4 regions of the Enterobacter sp. QK-SA4 genome follow, and region 1 is predicted to be linked to each of the others. Evidence: predicted binding sites of a transcription regulator. Region 1 holds the regulator's gene; each other region holds the start of a gene.
What was found. Region 1 encodes CRP, which controls carbon source genes, mostly activating them, when cyclic AMP is high. Its sites were predicted from a motif close to ATGTGANNNNNNTCACAT; they were not measured.
Positions count from the first base shown of each region.

Region 2: a site for CRP is predicted at 5,983-6,000, ahead of AC1VYI_RS22045 (glycine dehydrogenase). Genes of this name have one in related genera too.
Region 3: a site for CRP is predicted at 3,608-3,625, ahead of aaeR (HTH-type transcriptional activator AaeR). Genes of this name have one in related genera too.
Region 4: a site for CRP is predicted at 5,739-5,756, ahead of epd (erythrose-4-phosphate dehydrogenase). Genes of this name have one in related genera too.

Region 1 is NZ_JBXFXH010000007.1:388,317-395,915, forward strand. It holds gene AC1VYI_RS03280 (putative adenosine monophosphate-protein transferase Fic) at 1-10, shown strand, start outside; gene pabA (aminodeoxychorismate synthase component 2) at 41-604, shown strand; gene argD (bifunctional acetylornithine/succinyldiaminopimelate transaminase) at 692-1,912, shown strand; gene AC1VYI_RS03295 (YccS/YhfK family putative transporter) at 1,909-3,996, opposite strand; gene crp (cAMP-activated global transcriptional regulator CRP) at 4,054-4,686, opposite strand; gene AC1VYI_RS03305 (OsmC family protein) at 4,998-5,402, shown strand; gene AC1VYI_RS03310 (phosphoribulokinase) at 5,469-6,338, opposite strand; gene AC1VYI_RS03315 (YheU family protein) at 6,369-6,587, opposite strand; gene AC1VYI_RS03320 (hydrolase) at 6,584-7,599, opposite strand, start outside.
Region 2 is NZ_JBXFXH010000007.1:4,238,682-4,246,280, reverse strand. It holds gene AC1VYI_RS22080 (methyl-accepting chemotaxis protein) at 1-209, shown strand, start outside; gene AC1VYI_RS22075 (helix-turn-helix domain-containing protein) at 181-537, opposite strand; gene fbp (class 1 fructose-bisphosphatase) at 688-1,686, opposite strand; gene mpl (UDP-N-acetylmuramate:L-alanyl-gamma-D-glutamyl-meso-diaminopimelate ligase) at 1,884-3,263, shown strand; gene yjgA (ribosome biogenesis factor YjgA) at 3,358-3,909, opposite strand; gene pmbA (metalloprotease PmbA) at 4,005-5,357, shown strand; gene cybC (cytochrome b562) at 5,399-5,785, shown strand; gene AC1VYI_RS22045 (glycine dehydrogenase) at 6,101-6,439, shown strand; gene AC1VYI_RS22040 (SFCGS family glycine-rich protein) at 6,450-6,812, shown strand; gene AC1VYI_RS22035 (DUF4312 family protein) at 6,815-7,114, shown strand; gene AC1VYI_RS22030 (DUF4311 domain-containing protein) at 7,137-7,599, shown strand, end outside.
Region 3 is NZ_JBXFXH010000007.1:490,536-498,134, forward strand. It holds gene yhdP (AsmA2 domain-containing protein YhdP) at 1-1,057, shown strand, start outside; gene tldD (metalloprotease TldD) at 1,142-2,587, shown strand; gene aaeR (HTH-type transcriptional activator AaeR) at 2,664-3,590, opposite strand; gene aaeX (p-hydroxybenzoic acid efflux pump operon protein AaeX) at 3,770-3,973, shown strand; gene aaeA (p-hydroxybenzoic acid efflux pump subunit AaeA) at 3,981-4,913, shown strand; gene aaeB (p-hydroxybenzoic acid efflux pump subunit AaeB) at 4,919-6,886, shown strand; gene AC1VYI_RS03935 (NAD-dependent succinate-semialdehyde dehydrogenase) at 6,976-7,599, shown strand, end outside.
Region 4 is NZ_JBXFXH010000007.1:866,460-874,058, reverse strand. It holds gene AC1VYI_RS05845 (oxidative stress defense protein) at 1-227, opposite strand, end outside; gene argO (arginine exporter ArgO) at 319-954, opposite strand; gene AC1VYI_RS05835 (small-conductance mechanosensitive channel MscS) at 1,100-1,954, opposite strand; gene fbaA (class II fructose-bisphosphate aldolase) at 2,140-3,219, opposite strand; gene pgk (phosphoglycerate kinase) at 3,312-4,475, opposite strand; gene epd (erythrose-4-phosphate dehydrogenase) at 4,525-5,544, opposite strand; gene tkt (transketolase) at 5,873-7,599, opposite strand, start outside.

The DNA.
Region 1 (7,599 bases):
ATCTGAGTAGAATAGGGCGGCATTTTTTTCGGGAGCCGCCATGATTCTGCTGATTGATAACTACGATTCCTTCACCTGGAACCTTTACCAGTATTTTTGTGAACTGGGTGCAGAGGTGGTTGTCCGCCGTAACGACGAGGTCGGACTGGCCGATATCGGGACGCTGGCTCCGCAGAAAATCGTGATTTCTCCTGGGCCGTGTACGCCGTCGGAATCGGGTATTTCTCTGGATGCTATCCAGTACTATGCCGGCAAGCTGCCGATCCTGGGCGTCTGTCTGGGCCATCAGGCGATTGCCCAGGCGTTTGGTGCCACCATCGTGCGCGCCGAGAAAGTGATGCACGGTAAAACCTCTCCGGTCACCCACGCCGGCACCGGGGTATTCACGGGGCTCAATAATCCGCTAACCGTGACGCGCTACCATTCCCTGGTGATTGACCCGTCGACCCTGCCCGACTGCTTTGAGGTGACCGCCTGGAGCGATACGCAGGAGATCATGGGGATTCGCCACCGCGAATGGGACCTCGAAGGCGTGCAGTTCCACCCGGAAAGCATCCTCAGCGAGCAGGGGCACGCGCTGCTGGCAAATTTCCTCAATCGCTGAATATCTGTTGCCTTGCTGTGATTTTTTATGCATATTTTGTGATTATATTTTCACAATAACTGTGACATAAAAATGGATGGTCATGACATGGCAACTGAACAACCAGCAATTACCCGCGCGACATTTGATGAAGTGATCCTGCCGATTTATGCACCGGCTGAGTTTATCCCGGTGAAGGGAAAGGGCAGCCGCATATGGGATCAGCAGGGTAAAGAGTATGTGGATTTCGCGGGCGGTATTGCGGTCACGGCGCTGGGTCATTGCCATCCCGCGCTGGTTGAGGCGCTGAAAACCCAGGGCGAAACCCTGTGGCACACCAGCAACGTGTTCACCAACGAACCGGCGCTGCGCCTGGGCCGCAAGATCATTGATGCGACCTTTGCCGAGCGCGTGCTGTTTATGAACTCCGGCACCGAAGCCAACGAAACCGCTTTTAAGCTGGCGCGCTACTACGCAACAACGCGCCACAGCCCGTACAAAACCAAAATCATCGCCTTCCACAATGCCTTCCATGGACGCTCCTTCTTTACCGTCTCCGTTGGCGGCCAGCCAAAGTATTCTGACGGGTTTGGCCCGAAGCCGGCCGATATTGTCCACGTGCCGTTTAACGATCTGCATGCCGTGAAAGCGGTCATGGACGATCACACCTGCGCGGTAGTCGTTGAGCCGATCCAGGGTGAAGGCGGCGTGACGGCGGCAACTCCGGAATTCCTGAAAGGGCTGCGCGAGCTGTGCGACGAACATAAGGCGCTGCTGGTCTTTGATGAAGTGCAGTGCGGGATGGGGCGTACCGGCGATCTGTTCGCGTATATGCACTACGGCGTTACGCCGGACATCCTGACCAGCGCCAAAGCGCTCGGCGGTGGTTTCCCGGTGAGTGCGGTACTGACGACGCAGGAGATCGCCTCCGCGTTCCACGTCGGCTCTCACGGCTCTACCTACGGCGGTAACCCGCTGGCGACCGCCGTGGCGGGCGCTGCATTCGACATTATCAACACGCCGGAGGTGTTGAACGCCGTGAGCGCGAAGCGCGAGCTGTTCGTAAAACACCTGCAAAAGATTGATGAGCAGTACGATGTGTTCAGCGAAATCCGCGGGATGGGGCTGTTGATTGGCGCCGAGCTGAAGCCGCAGTACAAAGGTCGCGCGCGCGACTTCCTGCACGCCGCCGCGCACGAAGGAGTGATGGTGCTCAATGCCGGGCCGGACGTGATGCGCTTTGCGCCGTCGCTGGTGGTAGAAGACAAAGACATCGAAGAGGGGTTAACCCGCTTTGCCTCGGCGGTCGCGAAGATCGTTAAAGGCTAATACTCGGTTCGCTTTAACCGACGCGTTAACCAAATGCCGTGATGCGGACGCTGACGCCATGCCACCGACGAAATGGTGTGCATGGTGTTCAGATGTCCCAGAACGCGCTGCAAATGCTGCTCCAGCGTGCTCATTGGCCCGTGGGTTAACGTCTCCGGCGCTTCCAGAATGTTTGAGTCGCCCGACTCGCCCGGCGCGTCATACTCCAGACGTTGCTGACACCTCTGCAACGCAATTTCACACGACTGCAAATAGCGCTGCGCCAGATCCGGCGTCAGCATCGTGTGCTCGCGCGCCAGCGTGGTCATGGCGTTAATGTGCTCGACGATAAACTGGCTGTGCGTCACCCAGAGCTTCATGTCTGCCAGATAGTGCGAGTTAAAGCCCGGCTCCTGCATCGCCTGGTTGAGCGAGTTAAACAGGGCGTTGTGCGCCTGGTTGACCTTCATCCGCTGATAGGCCAGCGGGGAGGGCTGCGGGTCGTCGCTCAGGATCAGGCGAATAGCCTGCTGGTCGGCTTCCAGCGCGTCGTGGGCGTTCTGCCTCAGCAGCCCGCTCTGCCACTGCGGCCACAGCCAGACCATTCCGCCAAAGGCAATCAGGCAGCCGATCAGGGTATCAATCAGCCTGGCGACAATAAACTGTTCGCCATTGAGCGTGAGCAGCTGCAGGGTATATACCGCCGTCACCGTAAAGCCCACCATCGCCCAGCCGTAATTTTTTCGGATAATCAGGTAGCTCACCAGCGTGATCGCCAGCATGCCTGCCAGGGTATAGCCTTCCGGCACGTGGAAGTGCAGCGTCACGCCCGCAATGATCAGCCCGGCCATCGTTCCGCCAGCCCGGTGCAGAATACGCACACGCGTGGCGCCGTAGCCGTTCTGGGTGACAAACAGCACGGTCATTAAGATCCAGTACGGTTTCGGCAGGTGCAGCGCCATGCCCATCAGGCTGGCGGTACTGAGCATCACGCTAATCCTGGCGGCGTTGCGCAGGGCGGACGATTTAAGAGAAAGATAGCTTTTGAGCGCGGGCAATAACGGAAGCCGTTTTTGCTTATCCGCCATCAGGTCGCGGGGATAAAGCGGGCGCTGCGTGCGCAACACGCGGGCGATGCGGCTGAAGTGCCAGGCGGCAAACTGGCCGACCGGGTTATCGGGATGCTGGCGGGCGATTTTCTCCAGCGCGCCCAGCTGTTTTTCCATGTTAAAGCGCGTCGGGTAGCGGTGGTAGAGAATATCATCGGCCAGCACGCGCAGACGTGCGGACACGGTTTGTGCGTTCCAGCGGATCACCGCTTCGGCGTGGCTGCGCTCGACCAGCTTTTGCACCTCCTGCGGGTGATGAAGGCTTACGGAGATGTGCTCCTGCAGATCCAGCCCGACCTGGAAGGTGCGCAGCAGCCGTTTGTATTCGTGGTTCTTGTTGGCGGCGAGCATATGCAGCTGCTGATAGCACTGGCTTATCAGGTCCACCACCTTCTGCTGGCGCGTCAGCAGCGGCGGTAAGGATTTTTCCGGGTCGGTATGCTGGGTGAGCAGGGTATATTTGGCTTCGCAGTAATCCGCAAGCTGCACATAGAGCAGGCTCAGGGATTCACGCAGCGGCTGTTCGCGCCACAGCCAGAACCAAAACCAGTTAAACAGCCCGTACCACAATGTCCCCAGGGCGTAGATCAGCAGCGGCTCCCACACCGGCATGTTCCCGGCGAGGCTCAGCGTGAAAATGGCCGCAATCAGCGAGGCGGGAAGCAGGCGGGCGTGCAGCGAACTGATTTCCGCCGTGACGCCGAGCGTCATCGCCAGCACGGTCAGGATCAGCGGCAGCGGGATATCCCGGGCAAGCAGAAGCTGCACGGCGAGGCTACAGCCGGCAAACAGGCAGCCACCGATAATCAGGCGTTTGAAAAAGCGCTTATGCGGCGTGTCCAGACCGGCGATGTTGCAGCAGGCGGGCACGAGGGAAAACAGCAGGCCTTGCTGAAGATGTCCGAGGATCAGGCCTATGGCCACAGGAAGACACAACACCAGCGTTTGCCGCAGTGCGTAGTTAACTTCCGGGTGATAGATCAGCCTGCGCCACATGGGGAGTAGAGACAAAAACGGCGTGACACCCTGCGGTGACACGCCGTTTGAGCGGAATTAACGCGTTCCGTAGACCACGATGGTTTTACCGTGGGCGGAGATCAGGTTTTGATCTTCCAGCATTTTCAGGATACGGCCCACTGTTTCACGGGAGCAACCGACGATCTGACCAATTTCCTGACGGGTAATTTTAATTTGCATGCCGTCCGGGTGGGTCATAGCGTCTGGCTGTTTCGCCAGGTTCAACAGGGTTTGTGCGATACGGCCGGTAACGTCCAGGAAGGCGAGGTTACCCACTTTCTCTGACGTGACCTGCAGACGGCGCGCCATCTGGGAAGAAAGACGCATCAGGATGTCAGGGTTAACCTGAATCAGCTGACGGAACTTCTTGTAAGAAATTTCAGCCACTTCACATGCTGTCTTTGCACGAACCCAGGCGCTACGTTCCTGGCCCTCTTCAAACAGGCCCAGTTCACCGATGAAATCGCCCTGGTTCAGATAAGAAAGGATCATCTCTTTCCCTTCTTCATCTTTGATCAGCACTGCCACCGAGCCTTTAACGATGTAATACAACGTTTCCGCTTTTTCACCCTGGTGAATCAGCGTGCTCTTCGATGGGTACTTATGAATGTGGCAATGAGACAAGAACCATTCGAGAGTCGGGTCTGTTTGCGGTTTGCCAAGCACCATGCGCTGTTATCCTCTGTTATAAGCTGTCACCAGAGTCATCAGATGCATCCGGACTCTGGGGTTGCAATCGAATTCTTACCCATACCCTGGGAAGTCGGCTACCGTAACGTTTCGCAGCCAGTAAAGTTTGATGTCCTCTGCATACACGTGTAACGTCAATGTATTACTGTAGCATCCTGAGTGTTTTAGCATAGCTTTCGCCGCGTGTCTCCTGGTGTCTCGCTTCAGCATGATGCAGGTCGCCTTCCATTGCGAGAAATGTAACGCACGCGTAATCTGTCACCAAAAATGCAACGTTGGAGTTAATGAATATGCAAGCGCGCGTGAAATGGGTTGAAGGTTTAACGTTCCTGGGCGAGTCCGCGTCAGGACACCAGATTTTGATGGACGGTAACTCCGGCGATAAAGCGCCAAGCCCAATGGAAATGGTGCTGATGGCGGCAGGGGGTTGCAGCGCCATTGACGTGGTGTCGATTCTGCAAAAAGGTCGTCATGACGTGACGGATTGTGAGGTTAAACTCACATCAGAGCGTCGCGATGAGGCGCCACGCCTGTTCACCCATATTAACCTGCACTTTGTGGTCACCGGTAAAGAACTGAAAGACGCGGCGGTCTCACGTGCGGTGGACCTGTCTGCGGAGAAGTACTGCTCTGTGGCGTTAATGCTGGAGAAAGCGGTAAAAATCACGCATTCGTATGAAGTGATCGAGGCGTGATTGATGGGGCATCGTGCGTGTTGATGCCCTCACCCTAACCCTCTCCCACTGGGAGAGGGAACATGCTCACGCGATCTGCTTCCCTTCCATCAGTCGCTCCACCAGCGGCGTCATGATGAGCTCCATCGCCAGCCCCATTTTCCCGCCCGGCACCACTAACGTATTCATGTGCGAAATAAACGAGCCCTGCAGCATTGCCAGCAGCCACGGGTAATCAATGCCTTCGAGATTGCGGAAATGGATCACCACAAAACTCTCATCCAGCGACGGGATGCTTTTGGCCGCGAACGGGTTGGAGGTGTCCACCGTCGGCACGCGCTGGAAGTTGATATGGGTGCGGGAGAACTGCGGCGTCAGGAAGTTAATGTAATCCTCCATGGAGCGCACCACCGAGTCCATCACCGCTTCGCGAGAATGGCCACGCTCGCTCATGTCACGCGTCAGCTTCTGGATCCACTCCAGGTTTACGATAGGAACCACGCCGACCAGCAGATCCACGTGGCGCGCCACGTCGTGTTGAGGGGTGACCACGCCGCCGTGCAATCCTTCGTAAAACAGGACGTCGGTGGGTTCCGGCAGCGGCTGCCAGGGGGTAAAGGTGCCCGGCACCTGATTCCAGGGTACGGCTTCATCATAGGTGTGCAGATACTTGCGGGACTGCCCTTTGCCGCTCTTGCCGTACTCTATAAAGGTTTGTTCCAGCAGGCCGAAGTCATTGGCTTCCGGGCCGAAGTAGCTGATGTGTTTACCCGAATCGCGCGCCTTACGAATGGCCATGTCCATCTCCGGACGCGTGTAGCGGTGAAAGCTGTCGCCTTCGACCTCCGCCGCACGGAGATTCAGCTGGGCGAAAATCTTGCGAAATGCGAGGCTGGTGGTGGTGGTTCCCGCACCACTCGACCCCGTAACGGCAATAACCGGATGTCTGGCAGACATAGCAACTCCCTGACTGAAAAGGGTGGAAGATCAGCCGTGAAACGCGTTGCGGGGCATGATATTGACCGTCTCATGCAGTTCTGACCACACCAGCACCACGTCGCCGCTTTTCAGCTGGCGCTTAACATCGTTGACCTTTTGCTCAAGCGAGCGTTCCTGTTCACCATAATCGGTGCCTTCGCGTAATACAAAGCTTTCAATCAGATTATCGAGCGTTTCGGGAGCCAGATCCTGCCAGGGAATAATCATTTTGCACCGTCCAGATAAGGGGTCAGCCAGTCAGGAATACGCGCCTCAAGCCACATTTTCGGGCGGCGCAGCGTGCCGCCGATAAACCCGACGTGGCCGCCATGCTCGGTCAACTGATAGTGAACGTTGTCGGGCAGGAATTCCTGAGCGGGGATCGAGTGATGATCCATAAACGGGTCATCTTTGGCATGAATAATCAACGTTGGCTGCGTGATCTTGCTGAGCAGCGGCATGGCGCTGCACTGACGATAATAGTCAATCGCATCGGCGAAGCCGTGGATTTTCGCGGTGATCAGGTCGTCGAATTCGCGAATGCGGCGCACCTTTTTCAGCTGGCGCAGGCTGACCGGCAGGGTATCCGGGTAGGCCTTCAGCTTACGCGCCGCGTTGGCCTTCAAAAGGTTGAGCAGGTAGCGCTGATAGACGCGGGAAAAGCCCTTATCCATGTGGTAGCTGCACTGCTCGAGCATAAACGGCGCGGAGACAATGACGGCGGCATCCAGCGGGACGCTTTCACCCTCTTTGGCCAGCAGACAGGCCAGCATGTTGCCGCCCAGCGAGTAGCCCACGGCGGCCGTTGGCTCGGTGCCATAATTTTCCCGCAGCCAGTGTAAAAACCACGTCCCGTCTTCGGTTTCACCCGAGTGATAAATGCGTTTCTGACGATTCGGTTCGCCGCTGCAGCCGCGAAAATGCATCACCACGCCGAGCCAGCCGCGCGCTTTTGCCGCCTCAATTAGCCCATGCGCATACGGGCTGTGCAGGCTGCCTTCCAGACCGTGGAAAACCACCAGACGCGGCTTATGGCGAGCCTGTTCCGGCGCTTCGCTCCAGGCGAGATCCAGAAAGTCACCGTCTGGCAGGTCAAGCCGTTGCCAGTGCGGGGTGAACTGAACCTTGCGGCGGATCAGTCGCGGCAGCATGGTCTGCAAATGGGGATTGGCCACGCCGCGCATAGGCACGAACTCAGTGCTGTCTTCGGCCGCAATGTCGAAGTCTGATGGAATGATTT
Region 2 (7,599 bases), 3.9 Mb from region 1:
TGATGCGTGAGATTGCGACCGCGTCTCAGGAGCAGAGCCGTGGTATTGAGCAGGTGAATATTGCGGTGAATCAGATGGACGAAACCGCGCAGCAGAATGCGGCGCTGGTGCAGCAATCCTCCGCCGCGACCCGCTCCCTTGAGGAGCAGTCGCGTCAGCTGATGGAAGCCATGTCATCATTCAAAGTGACGACTCAGACCGCTGCATAATATTACCCAGCCCCGGTACGTTCTGTTCCGGGGTTTTATTTTTTCCGGAATTAACTGCCGCAATATTATCGTGAATATCACCCATTAATATTTCCAGCGAACTGGTTAAGGCTAACGCTTTTTCCGTCGGTTCAAGGTATAAACCTTTGCGGAAAAATAACGGTTCATCAAAGAGTTGATTAAAACGCTTTAAGGCCAGGCTCACCGCCGGACGTGACATCTCCAGACGCAAAGAGGCTTTTGCCATGCTGCCGCAGCGGACGACTTCAATAAATACAGGGATAAGATTTAAATCAATGCCGGTATTAGCACGGGAATAATTTTTCATTGCGATTCTGCTCCACGAAATATCTGTCAAACTGTTATGGAAATAATGCAGGAGCAGTGGTGAATATTAAAGCATGTTTTTTATAAACACTTATACGGTAAAATATATAAATGACCAGGGGAGCCAGAACGGCTCCCCTGTAGAGAGGCATTACGCGTCCGGGTACTCACGGATAAAACGTTCAACGTCTTCAACCATGTGGTTGTTGCCGACGAAGAATGAACGGCGCTGGTGAAGGCTTTCCGGCACGATATCCAGAATACGCTCTTTACCGTCGCTCGCCTTGCCGCCCGCCTGTTCGGCGAGGAACGCCATCGGGTTGCACTCGTACAGCAGACGCAGTTTCCCGTCCGGATGGCTGGCGGTGCTAGGGTAGAGGTAGATCCCGCCTTTCAGCAGGTTACGGTGGAAATCCGCGACCAGAGAGCCAATATAGCGCGACGTGTACGGGCGCTGGGTCGCTTTATCTTCTTCCTGGCAGAATTTAATGTACTTCTTCACGCCGTTCGGGAAGCGGATGTAGTTGCCTTCGTTGATGGAGTAGGTGTTGCCCTTCTCCGGGAAGCGCATGCGTTCCTGGCTCAGGCAGAAAACGCCCAATGACGGATCGTACGTAAAGGCGTGAACTCCGCAACCGGTGGTGTACACCAGCATGGTGGAGGAGCCATAAACGACGTAACCGGCAGCAACCTGGTTAATGCCCGGCTGCAGGAAATCTTCTTCGGTCACCGGCGTGCCAACAGGCGTGACGCGGCGGTAGATGGAGAAAATGGTACCGACAGAAACGTTAACGTCGATGTTTGAGGAACCGTCGAGCGGATCCATCAGAACAACGTATTTAGCGTGTTCACACCCTTCGAAAACAACAATTTCATCTTCTTCTTCGGAGGCGATACCCGCAACGATGTCGCGCGCGCGCAGTGCAGCTTTCAGTTTTTCATTTGCGAACAGATCGAGCTTCTGTTGAACCTCGCCCTGAACGTTCTCGGCACCGCTGGCACCCAGGATATCGACCAGACCGGCCTTGTTGATATCGCGGTGGATGATCTTAGCGCCCAGCTTTATTGCCGACAGCAAAGCAGTGAGTTCACCGGTAGCATGAGAGAACTCGTGCTGCTTTTCGACAATAAATTCACCTAACGTTTTCATAACACTTTCCCTGCATCTTTGTGAGTAGAGCGATTGTATGTTCACTAAAACGACTAAAGCCCAACAATCTTAACAAATATTCAAATAGTAGCGCAGAGGTGAATCGCGCCAGCAGGATACGGATTTTCCTGAAATGCGTTTCACACCCGCTAACATGTGAGTAAAATGTGCGCCACATTGAAGAAGGATAGTGACGTATGCGCATTCATATATTGGGGATTTGTGGCACTTTCATGGGCGGACTGGCAATGCTGGCGCGCTCGCTGGGCCATGAAGTGACGGGTTCGGACGCCAATGTGTATCCGCCAATGAGCACACTTCTGGAGAAACAGGGCATCTCGTTAATTCAGGGCTACGATGCCAGCCAGCTGGATCCAGAGCCGGACCTGGTGATCATTGGCAACGCCATGACCCGCGGCAATCCGTGCGTCGAGGCGGTTCTGGAACGCAATATTCCGTTCATGTCCGGTCCGCAGTGGCTGCATGACTTCGTCCTGCGCGACCGCTGGGTGGTTGCCGTTGCCGGTACCCATGGCAAAACCACGACCGCGGGCATGGCGACCTGGATCCTCGAAGCCTGCGGCTACAAGCCGGGCTTTGTGATTGGCGGCGTACCGGGAAATTTCGACGTTTCTGCGCGTCTGGGCGACAGCCCGTTCTTCGTGATCGAAGCCGACGAATACGACTGCGCGTTCTTCGACAAGCGCTCCAAGTTCGTGCATTACTGCCCGCGCACGCTGATCCTCAACAACCTTGAGTTCGACCACGCGGATATTTTTGACGACCTGAAAGCGATCCAGAAACAGTTCCACCACCTGGTGCGCATTGTTCCGGGCCAGGGGCGCATCATCCTGCCGGAAAACGACATCAACCTGAAGCAGACGATGGCGATGGGCTGCTGGAGCGAGCAGGAGCTGGTGGGCGAGCAGGGCCACTGGCAGGCGAAGAAGCTCAACGCCGATGCCTCCGAGTGGGAAGTGCTGCTCGACGGTGAAAAAGTGGGTGAGGTGAAGTGGGGCCTGGTGGGCGAGCACAACATGCACAACGGCCTGATGGCCATTGCTGCGGCGCGTCACGTGGGCGTTCAGCCTGCGGATGCGGCCAATGCGCTAGGTTCGTTTATCAATGCCCGTCGCCGCCTGGAGCTGCGCGGTGAAGCCCACGGCGTTAGCGTGTATGACGATTTCGCGCACCACCCAACGGCCATTCTGGCGACGCTTGCCGCCCTGCGCGGCAAGGTCGGCGGGACGGCCCGCATTCTGGCGGTGCTGGAACCGCGCTCGAACACCATGAAGATGGGCATCTGCAAAGACGATCTCGCGCCGTCATTAGGACGCGCCGATGAGGTCTTCCTGCTGCAGCCGCAGCATATTCCGTGGCAGGTGGCGGAAGTGGCCGATGCCTGCATTCAGCCTGCGCACTGGAGTGCGGATGTGGATGCGCTCGCGGATATGGTGGTGAAAGCCGCTCAGCCTGGCGACCACATTCTGGTGATGAGCAACGGCGGTTTTGGTGGGATCCATCAGAAGCTGCTGGACGGTCTGGCGAAGAAAGCGGAAGCGGCAGCCGCAGAGTAAAAAAAGCCCGGTGGCGCTTACGCTTACCGGGCCTACTTTCCCGTGTTTTCTCCCTCGCCCCTCCGGGGAGAGGGCCGGAGTGAGGGGGAAGAGATTACTCTTCGTTCTCAGACAGCTCGCGCAGATACTGGAAAATCAGGCGCGCAGACTTCGGCGGCTTATTCCCTTCTTTCTCTTTCTTCGCGTTGCGGATCAAGGAACGCAGCTGCTGGCGGTCGGCATCCGGCCACAGGTTCAGCACTTCCGGCACGGCGTCATCACCCTGTTCAATCAGACGATCGCGGATCTGCTCCAGCTTATGGAACAGCGCAACCTGCTGGTTGTGGCGGTTTTTCAGCTTGTCCAGCGCCTGGCGGATCGGATCGACGTCGCGCTGACGCAGCATTTTCCCGATAAGCTGAAGCTGGCGACGACGGCCTTCTTTCTTGATTTTCTGTGCCAGTTCAATGGCATCCCGCAGATCCTGGTCGAGCGGGATCTTGTCCAGCGCGTTTTTACCCAGTTCTACCATTTCCGCGCCAAGCTGTTTTAACTCTTCGGCGTCACGTTTAATTTCACTTTTACTGACCCAGATGATCTCATCATCTTCGTCTTCGATGTCATCACCGGGAACGTCGTCGAGCCAGTCTTCGGGCTGCTTAGTCATGTCAGGCTCCTTAAAAAAAGAGGCTAATGTTACCAGTTAAGACGCGCACTGAAAAACGGTTCTCTGTTAGACTTCAGTTAACTCTCTCTTACAGTATGGCATTTGCGATGAAAGTAACCTCACAAGTTGAAGCGCAGCGTAAGATTCTGGAAGAAGCCGTCTCCACCGCGCTGATGCTTGCTTCAGAAAAATCAGATGGCGCCGAAGTGGCGGTCAGCAAAACCACCGGCATCAGCGTAAGTACCCGCTATGGTGAAGTGGAGAACGTAGAATTCAACAGCGATGGCGCGCTAGGGATCACGGTGTATCACCAGAACCGCAAAGGCAGCGCGTCATCCACCGATCTCAGCCCGGATGCCATTGCCCGCACGGTGCAGGCTGCGCTGGATATCGCCCGTTATACCTCCCCGGATCCTTACGCAGGCGTGGCGGATAAAGACCTGCTGGCGTTTGACGCGCCGGATCTCGATCTTTTCCACCCGGCGGAAGTGACCCCGGACGAAGCGATCGAACTGGCCGCGCGCGCCGAGCAGGCTTCGCTGCAGGCCGATAAGCGCATCACCAATACCGAAGGCGGCAGCTTTAACAGCCACTACGGCATCAAAGTCTTCGGCAATAGCCACGGCATGCTGCAGGGCTACTGCTCCACCCGTCATTCGCTCTCCAGCTGCGTGATCGCCGAAGAGAACGGTGACATGGAGCGTGACTACGCCTACACCATTGGCCGCGCGCTGGGGGATTTGCAGTCTCCTGAGTGGGTGGGTAAAGAGTGTGCCGAACGCACGCTGTCACGCCTGTCGCCGCGTAAACTCTCCACCATGAAGGCCCCGGTCATTTTTGCCAACGAAGTGGCAACCGGTCTGTTTGGCCATCTGGTGGGCGCTATCGCGGGCGGCTCGGTTTACCGTAAATCGACCTTCCTGCTCGACTCGCTGGGCAAGCAGATCCTGCCGGAATGGCTGACCATCGAAGAGCATCCGCACCTGCTGAAAGGGCTGGCCTCCACGCCGTTCGACAGCGAAGGCGTGCGCACCGAACGTCGCGATATCATCAAAGACGGTATTCTGACCCAGTGGCTGCTGACCAACTACTCCGCGCGCAAGCTGGGGCTGAAAAGCACCGGACACGCTGGCGGCATTCACAACTGGCGCATTGCCGGACAGGGGCTGAACTTTGAGCAAATGCTGAAAGAGATGGGCACCGGTCTGGTAGTCACCGAGCTGATGGGCCAGGGCGTAAGCGGCATCACCGGAGACTACTCGCGCGGCGCGGCGGGCTTCTGGGTGGAAAACGGCGAAATCCAGTATCCGGTGAGCGAAATTACCATCGCCGGCAACCTGAAGGACATGTGGCGCAATATCGTTACGGTCGGTAACGATATTGAAACACGTAGCAATATACAGTGTGGTTCTGTACTTCTGCCGGAAATGAAAATCGCCGGTCAGTAATATCCGTAAAGGCGTTTTAATAATAAAAAAGGAAGTGAGCAATGCGTAAACATCTGTTAGCGATCGTCGCGGCTTCAACGCTGGTTCTTGGCTCTTCTGCGTTTGCTGCCGATCTTGAAGACGACATGGGCATCCTCGGTCAAAACCTGAAGGTGGTGCAGAAAACCGACAATGCGGCTGAAATGAAAGACGCGCTGACCAAAATGCGTGAAGCGGCGCTGGACGCACAAAAAGCGACGCCTCCTAAGCTGGAAAGCAAAGCGGCAGACAGCGCAGAGATGAAAGACTACCGCCACGGCTTTGACGTGCTGGTCGGCCAGATCGACGGCGCGCTGAAGCTGGCTAACGAAGGCAAGGTGAAGGAAGCCCAGGCGGCGGCCGAGCAGTTTGTGACGACCCGTAACACGTATCACAAGAAATACCGTTAACCGATCGCGCATCTGACAAACAACCAGCGGGGGCCAGTGGCTCCCGTTTTTTTTACGCGGTAATAAGTAAACCCTATCGCCATCACATTTTTGCGTCACCACGCCTGAACGTTTCGTTTCCCTTGCGCGCGTTTTGCCGCTGGAATACGTGATATTCATCACGCAAATACCGGGATTAATTCAGATTCACCGCATTTATGTGGCACAGATCACTGCTGCGGCTCGCCTTTCCACTTCGAAGTGGAAAACAACTCGCTACAAACAATTCCCCCCCAACGTTAGTTTTATTCCAGAGCCATTAACGGGGTAAGACCAGTGATTAACGGAGCGGTAATGAACGACGTTGGGGAACAGGCGGAGCAGACAGAACAGCTCGCGAACACCATGCTGCAGCAGGTTTATGCCCTGCTGGCCCGGAACAACATCATCCCCAATGCGGTACAGGAGCAGATGCTCACCTCCCACGTGCGCGCAATGGCGCACCGGTCCGTGACCGGCGAGCCGCTGCCGGAGGTTGAAGCAGAGCTGTTTGACGAAATTTCACCGGATTCAATGCGGCTCGCCCGTGAAGTGGTCGCGCAGTTTGGCAATCTTCCTGATGAAGAAGCCTGGCTGCTCTCCGTTCACTTTGAAGTCGCGAAAGACAACCTTTAAGGAGCAACACATGGAACAGATTACAGTCGTGATTGGCGATCGCCTGGGTAAAGGTCAGAAAGTGGCTGCCGGTGTGGAAAAAGCAGGTGGACGCGCGGTGGTTGTACCGGGCATGGCAGCGGATATGAAGCTCGGCGACGTGATGAAAGCGGAAAACGCCACCTTCGGCATCTCCTTCTGCGGCAGCGGCGGTGCGGGTGCCATCACTGCCCAAACCAAATATGGCTACAAGGCCAAATACGGCATGCGTTCCGTGGAAGAGGGCGTGACCGCCATTAACGAAGGCTGCAACGTGCTGGGCTTTGGCTTTATGGATAAAGAAGAGCTGGGCGAGCGTCTGGTGCAGGCGTGGCAGAAGAAATACGGCGCATAAGCATGAAAGAACAGTTCACAACCACGGTGAGAGTGAAGGGGAAGGGCGACGCCAAAGCGCGCGCCTTTGCCGACGCGCTCAACCACGTTCAGGCCGCGGTGATGAAAGCCTCACCGCATATCTTACTGCGTATTGAGCCACAGGATGTGCAGGTCGTTCAGGCGCAAGAAGCGGTGCGAAAAGAAGCGTTTCTGTTCTTCTTTCTGCGCCGGGAAAGACGCACCTACAGCGTGGAGCTGGATGTGACCGTCAACGTGACCGCTATCAATCTTGACCAGGTGGATTTCGTCACGCAACGCTGATTATTCATAAAAGGGCAGACTGATGTTCTTAATTATATTAATAAAATCGCTCATCATTGGCGGCCTGGTTGGCGTCGGTGTCGGAGCCGGGGCTGCACGCATGTTTCATGCGCCTACCACTCAGGGTATGGGCGCGTTTCGTACGTTGGGGGAACTGAACTCCTGTGAAGGGGATCCGGCGTCCCACTTCTCCTTTGGGTTAGGTTTCTTCTTTAACGCCTGGGCCTCTTCCGTGGCCGCAGGGGCTTTCACACAGGACGTTGACCACCGCATCATCCCGAACTGGGGTGCTGCTGCACTGATGATCAAAAACCGTAACGTCGGCGAAACGCTGCACGACCCGCGCAAAATGGCAATTGCCTGCGGCGTGATTGGCATGCTCGTCGTCACCTTCCTGAACCTGACCGCCTCCTCCGTTCCGGCAGCGCTTCAGGTCACCGCCGTGAAGGTGCTGGTACCGGCGGCAAACCTGCTGGTGAACACCG
Region 3 (7,599 bases), 100 kb from region 1:
CGGGCAGCAGTGGAACAACCTGAGCATCGTCTCGCAGCCTGGCGCTAACGGCACGAAGGTAGAGGCCCAGGGCAGAGAGATCAACGGTACTTTGACCATGCGCAATCACGCGCCATGGCAGGCGGCGATCCGCTACCTCTACTACAACCCGGCAAGCGCCGCGAGCGGGAAAGATAAACCGGCAGAGACGTCGCCGCTGAGTAATGTCTCCCGCGTCGATTTTAGCGGCTGGCCCGATCTCCAGCTGCGCTGCGCGGAGTGCTGGCTGTGGGGGCAGAAATATGGCCGTATCGACGGCGATTTCACCATCCAGGCAAATACGCTTACGCTCTCCGGTGGCCTGGTTGATACCGGTTTTGGCCGCATGACGGCCGCAGGGGAATGGGTGAATAACCCGGGCGAGCAGCGAACTTCCCTGAAGGGTGACATTAAAGGCAACAAGCTGGATGCGGCAGCCAATTTCTTTGGTATCAGCACGCCGCTGCGCGGCTCGTCATTTGACGTCGATTACGATCTTCACTGGCGTGACGCCCCGTGGAAGCCGGATGAAGCCTCGCTGAACGGTATTCTGAAAACCCGCTTCGGCAAAGGTGAAATTGCCGACGTGAGCACGGGGCGCGCCGGGCAGATCCTGCGCCTGCTGAGTTTTGATGCTCTGCTGCGCAAGCTGCGCTTCGATTTCAGCGACACCTTCAGCGAAGGTTTCTACTACGATTCCATCCGCAGCACGGCGTGGATCAAGGACGGCGTTCTGCATACTGACGACACGCTGGTGGATGGCCTGGAAGCGGATATCGCCATGAAAGGCTCCGTTAACCTCGTGCGTCGCGAGCTGGATATGGAAGCCGTGGTGGCACCGGAAATTTCCGCGAGCGTGGGCGTGGCGGCGGCCTTTGTGGTGAACCCGATTGTCGGTGCGGCGGTGTTTGCCGCCAGCAAAGTGCTGGGTCCGCTGTGGAGCAAAGTCTCCATTCTGCGCTACCGCATTACCGGTCCGGTAGATAAACCGCAGATTAACGAGGTGCTGCGCCAGCCGCGCAAAGATGCACAGCAATGATTTGACGTGGGCAGGTAATTGCCTCACTCTCAATAAATACGATCTTTATACCGCCACGGGCGGCAACGAACGAGTAGCAATACGATGAGTCTGAACCTGGTAAGTGAACATTTGCTCGCAGCGAACGGCCTGAATCATCAGGACCTGTTCTCCATTCTTGGTCAACTGACCGAACGCCGTCTCGACTACGGCGACCTTTATTTCCAGTCGAGCTATCACGAATCCTGGGTTTTAGAAGACAGCATCATTAAAGATGGCTCTTACAACATCGACCAGGGCGTCGGCGTCCGCGCCGTTAGCGGCGAGAAAACCGGTTTCGCCTATGCCGATCAGATTAGCCTGGCTGCACTTGAGCAGAGCGCGCAGGCTGCGCGTACCATTGTGCGTGATACCGGCGATGGTCGCGTGAAAACCCTTGGAGAAGTGCAGCACTCTGCGCTCTATACCAGCATCGATCCTCTGCAGAGCATGAGCCGTGAAGAGAAGCTGGATATCCTGCGTCGCGTGGACAAAGTCGCCCGCGCGGCGGATAAACGCGTGCAGGAAGTTTCAGCCAGCCTGAGCGGTGTGTATGAACTGATTCTGGTGGCGGCAACGGACGGCACTTTGGCGGCAGACGTTCGCCCGCTGGTACGTCTCTCCATCAGCGTGCAGGTCGACGACGATGGCAAACGCGAGCGCGGCTCAAGCGGCGGCGGCGGTCGTTTTGGCTATGACTGGTTCCTGGGCGACGTTGACGGTGAAGCTCGCGCCGACGCGTGGGCGAAAGAAGCCGTGCGTATGGCGCTGGTGAATCTGAATGCCGTCGCGGCGCCGGCGGGCTCATTCCCGGTGGTGCTGGGCGCTGGCTGGCCGGGCGTGCTGTTGCACGAGGCCGTAGGCCACGGCCTGGAAGGCGACTTTAACCGTCGCGGGACGTCCGTGTTCAGCGGTCAAATCGGGCAGCTTGTCTCCTCTGAGCTGTGCACCGTGGTGGATGACGGCACCATGCGCGATCGTCGCGGCTCGGTGGCTATCGACGATGAAGGTACGCCAGGGCAGTACAATGTGCTGATCGAAAATGGCGTGCTGAAAGGCTACATGCAGGACAAACTCAACGCGCGTCTGATGGGCGTGGCGCCGACGGGCAACGGACGCCGTGAATCTTACGCGCACCTGCCGATGCCGCGCATGACCAACACGTACATGCTGCCGGGCAAATCCACGCCGCAGGAGATTATCGAATCCGTTGATTACGGTATCTTTGCGCCAAACTTTGGCGGCGGCCAGGTGGACATTACCTCCGGTAAGTTTGTTTTCTCCACGTCAGAAGCGTATCTGATCGAGAAAGGCAAAGTGACCAAAGCGGTGAAGGGTGCGACGCTGATTGGCTCCGGTATTGAAGCCATGCAGCAGATCTCTATGGTCGGTAACGATCTGAAGCTGGATAACGGCGTGGGCGTCTGCGGTAAAGAGGGCCAGAGCCTGCCGGTTGGCGTGGGCCAGCCAACGCTGAAGGTGGACAACCTGACGGTGGGCGGCACGGCGTGATTTCCTGACCCTCTCCCCAAAGGGGAGAGGAAACTGCTCCGCGCAGTCTTTTCTCCCTCGTCCTTTTGGAAAAGGTCTACTCTTTCCTTCTCCCCCGCATCCCCTGAAACAGCTCCGCTACGTCCACAAAATACTCGGTCAGATAGTTAATACACACCTGTACCTTGAGCGGGAGTTTGTCTTTTTCGGTATACAGGGCGTACACCGGTCGCGGATCGGACTGGTAGCGCGGGAAGAGGATCTCCAGCACGCCGCTGTTGATCTCGTTGATCACCCACATTAACGGCACGTAGGCGATCCCGGCGCCGGCCACCAGCCAGCGCGAAATGGTCATCGGATCGTTAGTGACAAACCGTCCTTCCGGCAGCAGCCTGGTAGAGATCCCTTCCGGAGCGATCAGCTCAAATTCATTATCGGGCCGCACGCTGTACTCCAGCCACGAGTGGTTGGTGAGATCGGCGGGTTTCTCCGGAACGCCGTACTGCGCCAGATAGCTTTTCGATGCGCAGACCACCATCGGCATGCTGCCCAGCCGTCGCGAGAACAGGCTGGAATCCTGCAACGCGCCGACGCGGATCACCACGTCCAGCCCGTCGGCAATCAGATCCGGCGCCGGGATACCCGTCACCAGATTGACCGTAAGACCGGGATACTCTTTCAGCATATCCGCCGTCATGGCAGCGAGAACATTTTGTGCCATAGTTGAAGAACACCCGATGCGCAGCGTGCCGATGGGGGTGTTGTTGAAGGCATAGAGCTGTTCGTGAACATCCTGCACTTCAAGCAGCATGCGGCGACAGCCCTGATAGTAAATTTTACCCGCCTCCGTCAGCCCAATGCTGCGGGTACTGCGGTTGAGCAGCTTGACCTGAAGCTCATCTTCCAGTTTGGACACCGTCTGGCTGATGGATGAGACGCTCATCTGAAGCTGGCGTGCAGCGGCGGTAAAAGAGCCCAGTTCAACCACTTTGGCGAAGACCGACATGCGTTTTAAACGTTCCATTGTTCACTCTGGCTTAAAAGTGATTTAGATCACATATTATAGATAACAGCATAACAGTTACGTTAATATATTATTAATTACATAACGGCTGCGCCATTCTCGCCCGGCGTTTCTTGCTCTCCTGCGGTGGCGTGCGCTAAAAAATTCTGAAGCCTGCACTCTCTCTTATCAAGGTCAACATGAGTCTGTTTCCCGTTATCGTGGTGTTCGGTCTGTCGTTCCCACCGATATTTTTCGAGCTTCTTTTATCACTGGCGATCTTCTGGCTGGTGCGCAAGGTGTTGGTCCCTACCGGGATCTACGATTTCGTCTGGCACCCTGCATTGTTCAATACCGCGCTGTATTGCTGCCTGTTTTATCTGATATCGCGCATGTTTGTCTGAGGTTGATGTGAAAACGCTAACAAGAAAAATCTCCCGCACTGCCATCACAATGGCGCTGGTTATCCTCGCCTTCATCGCTATTTTCCGCGCCTGGGTTTATTACACCGAATCACCGTGGACGCGTGATGCACGCTTCAGCGCCGATGTGGTGGCAATAGCCCCTGACGTGGCCGGTCTTATCACGGCGGTCAACGTCCACGATAACCAGCTGGTGAAAAAAGATCAGGTTCTGTTCACCATCGACCAGCCTCGTTACCAGAAAGCGCTGGAAGAGGCGGAAGCGGACGTGGCCTATTATCAGGCGCTCGCTGCGGAGAAACGCCGCGAGGCAGGCCGCCGTAATCAGCTGGGCGTTCAGGCAATGTCCCGCGAAGAGATTGACCAGTCCAACAACGTGCTGCAAACCGTGCTGCACCAGCTGGCGAAAGCGCAGGCAACGCGCGATCTGGCGAAGCTCGATCTCGAGCGCACCGTGATCCGCGCGCCGTCCGATGGCTGGGTCACCAACCTCAACGTCTATGCCGGGGAATTCATTACCCGTGGCTCAACCGCCGTGGCGCTGGTTAAACAGAACTCCTTCTACGTGCTCGCCTATATGGAAGAGACCAAGCTGGAAGGCGTGCGTCCAGGTTATCGGGCGGAAATTACGCCGCTCGGCAGCAATCGCGTCTTTAAAGGCACCGTCGACAGCGTTGCCGCAGGGGTGACTAACTCCAGCAGCTCTAACGATGCCAAAGGGATGGCGACGGTCGATTCCAACCTGGAGTGGGTGCGTCTGGCCCAGCGCGTGCCGGTACGTATTCATCTGGATGAACAGCAGGGAAATCTGTGGCCTGCGGGTACCACGGCGACGGTGGTGATCACCGGTGAAAAGGACCGGGATGCCAGCCAGGACTCGTTCTTCCGTAAAATTGCCCACCGCCTGCGCGAGTTTGGTTAATCGCCATGGGTATCTTTTCCATCGCCAGCCAGCACATTCGCTTCGCCGTAAAGCTGGCGTGCGCCATCGTGCTGGCGCTGTTTGTTGGCTTTCACTTCCAGCTTGAAACCCCTCGCTGGGCAGTGCTGACGGCTGCGATTGTCGCGGCGGGCCCTGCCTTTGCCGCGGGCGGGGAACCCTATTCTGGCGCGATCCGCTATCGCGGGATGCTGCGTATTATCGGGACGTTTATCGGCTGTTTCGCGGCGCTGACCATTATTATTCTCATGATCCGCACCCCGCTGCTGATGCTGATGGTCTGCTGCATCTGGGCGGGTTTCTGCACCTGGATCTCGTCTCTGGTGAAAGTGGAAAACTCCTACGCCTGGGGACTGGCGGGCTATACCGCGCTGATTATTATCATCACTATCCAAAGCGAACCGCTGCTGGCCCCGCAGTTTGCGGTGGAGCGCTGCAGCGAAATTGTGATTGGTATTGTCAGCGCGATCGTCGCTGATCTGCTTTTCTCCCCGCGCTCCATCAAGCAGGAGGTCGACCGTGAGCTCGACGCGCTGATTGTTGCCCAGTATCAGCTGATGCAGCTGTGCATTAAGCATGGCGATAGCGAAGAGGTGGATAAAGCCTGGAGCGGGCTGGTACGCCGTACGCAGGCGCTGGAAGGTATGCGCAGCAACCTTAACATGGAGTCCTCGCGCTGGGCCCGCGCGAATCGACGTCTTAAAGCCCTCAACACCGTCTCTCTGATGCTGATTACCCAGGCCTGTGAAACCTATCTGATTCAGAACACCCGGCCGGAAGCGGTCACCGATACGTTCCGCGAACTGTTTGCCGAGCCGGTGGAAACCGTACAGGACGTGCATAAGCAGCTTAAGCGCATGCGCCGGGTGATTGCCTGGACCGGGGAGCGCGACACGCCGGTGACCATCTACACCTGGGTCGGCGCCGCGACGCGCTATCTGCTGCTGAAGCGCGGCGTAATCGGTAACACCAAAATCAGCGCGGCGGAAGAAGAGGTGCTGCAGGGGGAAGTGGTGATCAAGGCGGAATCCGCCGAGCGCCATCACGCCATGGTCAATTTCTGGCGTACGACGCTTGCCTGCATGCTCGGCACGCTGTTCTGGCTGTGGACGGGCTGGACGTCCGGCAGCGGCGCGATGGTGATGATTGCCGTTGTGACCGCACTGGCGATGCGTCTGCCTAATCCGCGTATGGTCGCCATTGATTTCCTTTACGGCACGATTGCCGCGTTGCCGATAGGCGCGCTCTATTTCCTGGTCATCATCCCGTCGACGCAACAGAGCATGCTGCTGCTCTGTATTAGCCTGGCGGTAATGGCGTTCTTTATAGGCATTGAAGTGCAAAAGCGGCGTCTGGGATCGCTGGGGGCGCTGGCGAGTACGATTAACATCATCGTGCTCGATAACCCGATGACCTTCCATTTCAGCCAGTTCCTCGACAGCGCGTTAGGCCAGCTGGTGGGCTGCTTCCTGGCCATGATGGTGATACTGCTGGTGCGGGATAACTCGCAGGCAAGAACGGGCCGCGTGCTGCTGAACCAGTTCGTGTCGGCTGCCGTGTCATCTTTGACAACCAATACCGCGCGCCGTAAAGAGAACCACCTCCCCGCGCTGTACCAGCAGCTGTTTTTGCTGCTGAACAAGTTCCCGGGCGATATCGCGAAGTTCCGCCTGGCGTTAACCATGATCATTGCGCACCAGCGTTTGCGTAACGCGCCCGTGCCGATCAACGACGATCTGTCGGCATACCACCGCCAGCTGCGTCGTACCGCCGATCACGTGCTTTCTGCCAGCAGCGATGACAAACGGCGCCGCTACTTTACGCAGCTGCTTGAAGAGCTCGATATCTATCAGGAAAAGCTCAAGCACTGGGAGGCGCCGCCTCAGGTGACCGAGCCGGTAGGACGGCTGGTGTTTATGCTGCATCGCTACCAGAATGCCCTCACGGATAACTGACTGAAGTAAAAAACCGATGCCAAAAGCGTCGGTTTTTTTGTGGCTATACTTATTCCAGCACGTTCTTACATTTCAGAAAGGGAGAACACATGACGACCAAGGCGCTTCAGGACCACATCCTTTTTCAGACCGGTTATCTGGTCAACGGAATCTGGAAAACGCTGGATACAACCTTTGATGTGCTGAATCCCGCGACCGGCGAGGTCATTGCTAAAGTCGCAAAAGCGGGTAAAGCACAGACCGAAGACGCTATTGCAGCGGCTACCCAGGCCTTCCCGGCATGGCGTGCCAAAACCGCGAAAGAACGCTCGGCGATTCTCTACCGCTGGTACGAACTGATTATTGAGAATAAAAGCTGGCTCGGGCGGTTGATGACCACCGAACAGGGCAAACCCCTGAAAGAAGCGGAGGGAGAAGTCGAGTACGCCGCCAGCTTTATCCAGTGGTTTGCCGAAGAGGCCAAACGCGCGAACGGTGAAATTATTCCGCCGATAAAACCCGGCTCACGCATCCTGGCGACCCGTGAACCCATTGGTGTGGTCGCGGCGATTACGCCGTGGAACTTCCCGATGGCCATGCTCACCCGCAAGTTAGGCCCGGCGCTGGCAGCAGGATGCACCGGGGTCATTAAACCGGCCAATAACACGCCGCTCAGCGCCTTTGCGCTGCTTACGCTGGCGAAACAGGCCGGAGTGCCCGACGGTGTTCTCAAC
Region 4 (7,599 bases), 480 kb from region 1:
AGGAAAGAGAGGTATTGCGCAACACGATCGTCAGCCTGCTTCTTGGCAGATGCCGCATCTTTCGCAGACACATTGACTTCAATTGCCAGCGTTGCGACATCGGGTACCGCGTCCACGCTTGCGGTGCCTGAAGTGACGATGTGCGGGCCATCCGGCAGTTCACTTGCCTGCACCGACACCGCACCAAAACTTACTAATGCCGCCAGGGCCATCACCTTAAACTTCACTGTTATTCCTCCATGTTGCGAAGAGTGCCCATTAACAGGGCGCATGCCAGCAAGCTTAGCGGGTCTTGTTCAGTTGTCCATAAGACAAGGATTAGTTGAACAATTCCTGAACGTGGTGAATCCCCTCTTTTGCCAGTTGAAAGGCAATAAACCACATCACCAGCCCTACCAGAGTGTTGATGATGCGCTGGGCTTTGGCCGTACGCAGACGAGGAGCCAGCCATGCAGCCAGAATGGCGAGGCCGAAGAACCAGAGGAAAGAGGCGCTAACCGTACCCAGCGCAAACCAGCGTTTCGGCTCAACGTCCAGTTGCCCGCCGAGGCTGCCCAGCACCACGAAGGTGTCCAGATAAACATGCGGATTAAGCCAGGTGACCGCCAGCATAGTAACGATAATCTTCCAGCGGCCCTGCTTCATGACTTCCGCGCTCGCCAGTTCGAGGTTGCTGCTCATCGCCGTTTTCAGGGCACCAAAACCGTACCAGAGCAGAAACGCTACGCCGCCCCAGGTGACCAGCGCCAGCAGCCAGGGAGACTGCATGAGCAATGCGCTGCCGCCAAAAATCCCGGCACAGATCAGCAGTAAATCGCTTACCGCACACAGCAGGGCAATCATCAGATGATACTGGCGGCGAATGCCCTGGTTCATCACAAACGCATTTTGCGGGCCAAGGGGAAGGATCATGGCCGCACCTAAGGCAAGCCCTTGAAAATAATAAGATAACATGACGAAATTCTCACAGTATTGTTCTGGAAGGAGACTATACTGCGCGAATTACATTAGAGGAAATGGATAATATTAATTGGTGATTAGCAGCACTTATAAGAATAAAGCCCGGTGGCGCTAGCGCTTACCGGGCCCGCGGGGGAAGTTATTCGGCTTCTTTGACTTTTTTGACGTTTACGTCCATCTGAGGGTACGGGAAGCTGATGCCGTTGGCATCGAAGTCGCGCTTAATGCGTTCCAGCACGTCCCAGTATACGTTTTGCAGATCGCTGCTTTTGCTCCAGATACGCACCACGAAATTAATGGAGGACGCGCCCAGCTCGTTCAGGCGAACCGTCTGCTCTTTGTCTTTCAGAATACGATCGTCTGAAGCAATGATATTAGTAATCAGCGACTTCACCTGATCGATGTCGGAGTCGTATGCCACGCTGATAATCAGTTCGTTACGACGCACCGGTTCACGGGAGAAGTTAATAATGTTGCCTGCAATGATTTTCCCGTTCGGCACGACCACGATGCGGCCATCCACGGTACGCATGGTCGTAGAGAAAATCTGCACCTGCAGCACGGTCCCGGCAATGCCGCCAAGGTCAACGTATTCGCCGGAGCGGAACGGACGGAAGGTGACCAGCAGAACGCCTGCCGCCAGGTTTGAAAGCGAACCCTGCAGCGCCAGACCAATAGCCAGGCCGGCGGCACCGAGAACGGCAATCACGGAGGCGGTTTGCACCCCAACACGGCCCAGCGCGGCAATCAGCGTGAAGGCGATAATGCCGTAGCGCACCAGTGCGGAGAGGAAGTCAGCCACCGTGGCGTCAATGTGACGGGCCAGCATTACGCGATTAACCGCGTTCGAAACGATACGCGCCACAATCATCCCGACGATGATGATGGCAATCGCCGCGACAATGTTCACGGCATAGCTCAGCAGCAGGGCCTGGTTGCGCACCAGCCAGTTACCGGCGTTATTGATGCTGTCTACAACATCGAGTTGTTCCATTTATTCTTCCTTTTGTTAAACCAAAACACAAAATCCATCCCCCATGGAGACAGGCAGGTCAGTAAAGGGTAAACAAAAAGCACCGGCTTTGCCAAACAGATCACAAAAACAGGTCTGACAGGGTATTGAAAAAGCATAAAAAAGGCCCGCATTTGCGGGCCTTCTGATGCTGTTAGCAGCTCAAATTACAGAACGTCGATTGCGTTCAGTTCTTTGAAAGCCTGCTCCAGACGGGTCACCATGGACGTCTGGGCTGCGCGCAGCCATACGCGTGGATCGTAGTATTTCTTGTTCGGCTGGTCTTCGCCTTTCGGGTTGCCCAGCTGGCCCTGCAGGTAAGCTTCGTTCGCTTTGTAGTACTGCAGGATACCGTCCCAGGTTGCCCACTGGGTATCGGTATCGATGTTCATTTTCACAACGCCATAGCTTACGGAGTCTTTGATTTCCTGAGCAGAAGAACCGGAACCGCCGTGGAAGACGAAGTTCAGGCTGTTGTGCGGCAGGTTGTGTTTCTTAGACACGTATTCCTGAGAATCACGCAGGATGGTTGGGGTCAGAACCACGTTACCTGGTTTGTAAACGCCGTGTACGTTACCGAAGGACGCTGCAATGGTGAAGCGTGGGCTGATTTTGCTCAGCTCGGTGTAAGCGTAATCAACGTCTTCTGGCTGGGTGTACAGTGCAGAAGCGTCCATGTGGCTGTTGTCCACGCCGTCTTCTTCACCACCGGTGCAACCCAGTTCGATTTCCAGGGTCATGTCCATTTTGGCCATGCGCGCCAGGTATTTGGAGCAGATTTCGATGTTTTCGTGCAGTGACTCTTCAGACAGGTCGATCATGTGAGAAGAGAACAGTGGCTTACCGGTAGCCGCGAAGTGTTTTTCACCCGCGTCCAGCAGACCGTCGATCCACGGCAGCAGTTTCTTCGCGCAGTGGTCAGTGTGCAGGATAACTGGAACACCGTAGTGCTCAGCCATCTGGTGTACGTGGTGCGCACCAGAGATAGCGCCCAGGATTGCAGCACCCTGAGGAATGTCAGTTTTCACGCCTTTACCTGCGATGAACGCAGCGCCGCCGTTAGAGAACTGAACGATAACTGGCGCTTTAACTTTAGCGGCAGTTTCCAGTACGGCGTTGATGGAGTCGGTACCCACGCAGTTAACTGCTGGCAGAGCGAAGTTGTTTTCTTTAGCTACCTGGAACACTTTCTGTACGTCATCACCAGTGATAACGCCAGGTTTTACGAAATCAAAAATTTTAGACATGTTGCTTAGTCCTGTATCTTCGGCCGTTAGAAAAGGTGCGAGCTCTTAAAAGCGCGCTGAAAATTGGGCAGGTTTCCCTGCCCTTGAATGGCTTACTTCTTAGCGCGCTCTTCGAGCATTGCTACTGCTGGCAGTACTTTGCCTTCCACAAATTCGAGGAATGCGCCGCCACCAGTGGAGATGTAGGAGATCTTGTCAGCGATACCGAACAGGTCGATTGCTGCCAGGGTGTCACCACCGCCTGCGATAGAGAACGCTTCGCTGTCTGCGATAGCGTTAGCAACGATTTCAGTACCTTTGCGGAAGTTCGGGAATTCGAACACGCCAACAGGACCGTTCCACAGGATAGTTTTCGCGTTTTTGAGGATTTCAGCCAGTTTCTGTGCAGAAACGTCGCCCAGATCCAGAATCTGCTCTTCGTCTTTGATGTCGTTGACAGATTTCAGAGTCGCGGTTGCGGTCTCGGAGAACTCGGTCGCGACGCGAACGTCAGTTGGAACCGGGATATCACAGGTACCCAGCAGGCGTTTGGCTTCGTCAACCAGGTCTGCTTCGTACAGGGATTTGCCCACGTTGTGGCCCTGAGCGGCAACGAAGGTGTTCGCGATACCACCGCCAACGATCAGCTGGTCAGCGATTTTAGAAAGGGAATCCAGAACGGTCAATTTGGTGGAAACTTTAGAACCACCAACGATAGCCACCATTGGACGAGCAGGTTCTTTCAGTGCTTTACCCAGCGCTTCCAGTTCGTCAGCCAGCAGAGGACCGGCACACGCAACGTCTGCGAATTTACCGATACCGTGGGTTGACGCCTGAGCACGGTGAGCCGTACCGAATGCATCCATCACGAACACGTCGCACAGTGCAGCGTATTTTTTGGACAGAGTTTCGTCGTCTTTCTTTTCGCCTTTGTTGAAGCGAACGTTTTCCAGAACAACCAGTTCACCGGCTGCCACTTCAACGCCGTCCAGGTAATCTTTAACCAGGCGAACCGGGTTGGACAGTTTGTCTTTCAGGTAATTAACCACTGGCAGCAGAGAGAACTCTTCGTTGTACTCGCCTTCAGTTGGACGACCCAGGTGGGAGGTGACCATCACTTTCGCGCCCTGCTTCAAAGCCAGTTCGATGGTTGGCAGAGATGCACGAATACGCGCGTCGCTGGTCACTTTGCCATCTTTAACCGGCACGTTCAGATCGGCACGGATGAAAACGCGTTTACCAGCCAGATCCAGATCGGTCATCTTAATTACAGACATGGTGAATCCTCTCGTTGATTCTTAAAGTTTTGCAGACGCACAATGCGTCTTACCTGAAACCTTGAGCGGCCATTGCTAACGTGGTGTCCAGCATTCGGTTAGCAAAGCCCCATTCGTTATCACACCAGACCAGCGTCTTGATAAGGTGCGCGCCACTGACCCTCGTTTGCGTGCCATCGACGATGGCGCTGTGCGGGTCGTGGTTAAAATCTACTGAGACCAACGGTAATTCCGTATAGTCAACTATACCATGAAATGCCCCCTGTGCCGCTTTTTGCAGCAACAGGTTGACTTCACAGGCTTTTACCGGTTTTTTCACCGTCACGCTAAGATCGATTGCGGTGACGTTAATCGTCGGGACACGCACGGCAATCGCTTCAAACCGGTCATTAAACTGCGGAAAAATACGGGTGATCCCTGCCGCCAGTTTCGTATCCACCGGAATGATTGACTGGCTCGCCGCGCGAGTGCGTCGTAAATCCGGGTGGTAGGCGTCGATAACCTGCTGATCATGCATGGCGGAGTGAATCGTGGTCACGGTGCCGGATTCAATGCCATACGCATCGTCTAACAGTTTGATGACCGGAATAATGCAGTTAGTGGTACAGGAGGCGTTGGAAACAATGCGGTGTTCGGCCTGCAGCTCATGCTGGTTGACGCCAAACACGACGGTCGCGTCGAGGTCGTTACTGCCGGGATGAGAAAACAGGACTTTTTTCGCGCCTGCAGCAAGATGCGCTTCGCCATGTTCGCGGTTGCCGTACACGCCGGTACAGTCAAGCACCACATCCACACCCAGTTCACGCCAGGGTAGCCCGGAGATGCTGTTCTCATGCAGCACGCGAATAGCGTCGTCACCAACAAAAAGTCGATCTCTTTCCTGGCGTACGTCCCAGGCAAAGCGTCCGTGGCTGGTGTCATATTTCAACAAATGCGCCATGCCCGCAGCATCCGCCAGTTCGTTGATTGCCACCACGGTTATTTCCGCCCGACGTCCGGATTCATATAAAGCACGAACCACGTTACGTCCGATGCGACCGAAGCCATTAATCGCTACGCGTACGGTCATAGATCTCCTGCAAAGCAATCCCTGAGTTTGAGGTGGCTGAAAGAGTAATCCAGCTACGCCCGAAGGGGAATCCTTGCTGTCACAAACTGCGATTGATTGGTCAATTGTCGAACATTTAATCGACTGAAACGCTTCAGCAAGAATAAGCGAATCGGGGAATAAAAGGAATGTCTGTCCAGATGAATAAGCGCGCTATATGACTTGCGTCACATTTTAAGTGGAATAATGCCTACAAAAAAGCCGGGTGGCGCGCTAGCGCTTACCCGGCCTACTTTCGAGCCATTTGTAGGCCCGGTAAGCGCTAGCGCGCCACCGGGCAAAACAGCATTTACAGCAGTTCTTTCGCTTTCGCGACAACGTTCTCAACGGTGAAGCCGAACTCTTCGAACAGCTGTTCTGCAGGAGCAGATTCACCGAAGGTGGTCATACCGACGATAGCGCCGTTCAGGCCCACGTATTTGAACCAGTAGTCAGCGATACCCGCTTCCACTGCCACGCGAGCGGAAACCGCTTTAGGCAGCACGGATTCACGGTAAGCGGCATCCTGCTTGTCGAACGCGTCGGTAGACGGCATGGAAACCACGCGCGCTTTCACGCCTTCGGCAGTCAGTTTTTCCCACGCTGCAACCGCCAGTTCAACTTCAGAACCGGTGGCGATGAAGATCAGCTCCGGCTGGCCCGCGCAATCTTTCAGCACATAACCACCTCGAGCGATGTTCGCCAGCTGCTCTGGAGTACGCTCCTGCTGTGCCAGATTCTGACGGGAGAGGATCAGCGCGGTTGGACCGTCCTGACGCTCAACGCCGTATTTCCACGCCACCGCGGATTCAACCTGGTCACATGGACGCCATGTGCTCATGTTCGGGGTCACGCGCAGGGAAGCCACCTGCTCTACCGGCTGGTGAGTTGGACCATCTTCGCCCAGACCGATGGAGTCGTGGGTGTAGACCATCACCTGACGCTGTTTCATCAGCGCGGCCATACGCACGGCGTTACGTGCGTATTCAACGAACATCAGGAAGGTAGAGGTGTACGGCAGGAAACCGCCGTGCAGGGAGATACCGTTGGCAATCGCGGTCATACCGAATTCACGTACACCGTAATGGATGTAGTTACCGGCAGTATCTTCGTTGATTGGCTTGGAACCAGACCACAGGGTCAGGTTAGATGGCGCCAGGTCAGCGGAGCCGCCCAGGAATTCTGGAAGCCATGGGCCGAACGCTTCAATCGCATTCTGAGACGCTTTACGGCTCGCGATTTTAGACGGGTTCGCCTGCAGCTTAGCGATGAATTCGTTCGCTTTCGCGTCGAAGTCAGACGGCATATCACCTTTCATACGACGGGTAAATTCAGCCGCTTCCTGCGGGAACGCTTTCGCATAGGCAGCGAATTTCTCGTTCCAGGCCGCTTCTTTCGCCTGGCCTACTTCTTTTGCATCCCACTGAGCGTAGATCTCAGACGGGATTTCGAATGCAGGGTGTTTCCAGCCCAGCGCTTCGCGGGTCAGTGCGATTTCCGCATCACCCAATGGCGCACCGTGGGAGTCGTGAGTACCCGCTTTGTTCGGGGAACCGAAGCCGATGATGGTTTTGCACATCAGCAGGGACGGTTTGTCCGTCACCGCGCGCGCTTCTTCCACTGCACGTTTAATCGAGTCAGCATCGTGACCATCAACGCCACGCACTACGTGCCAGCCGTAGGCTTCGAAACGTGCTGCGGTGTCGTCGGTGAACCAGCCTTCAACGTGACCGTCGATGGAGATACCGTTGTCGTCATAGAACGCAACCAGTTTGCCCAGCTTCAGGGTACCTGCCAGGGAGCACACTTCGTGAGAAATGCCTTCCATCATGCAGCCGTCGCCCATGAACGCGTAGGTGAAGTGGTCTACGATGTCGTGACCAGGACGGTTGAACTGCGCCGCCAGCGTCTTCTCGGCAATCGCCATACCCACAGCGTTAGCAATACCCTGACCCAGCGGGCCGGTGGTGGTTTCTACGCCAGCGGTGTAACCCACTTCCGGGTGACCTGGAGTTTTGGAGTGCAGCTGACGGAAGT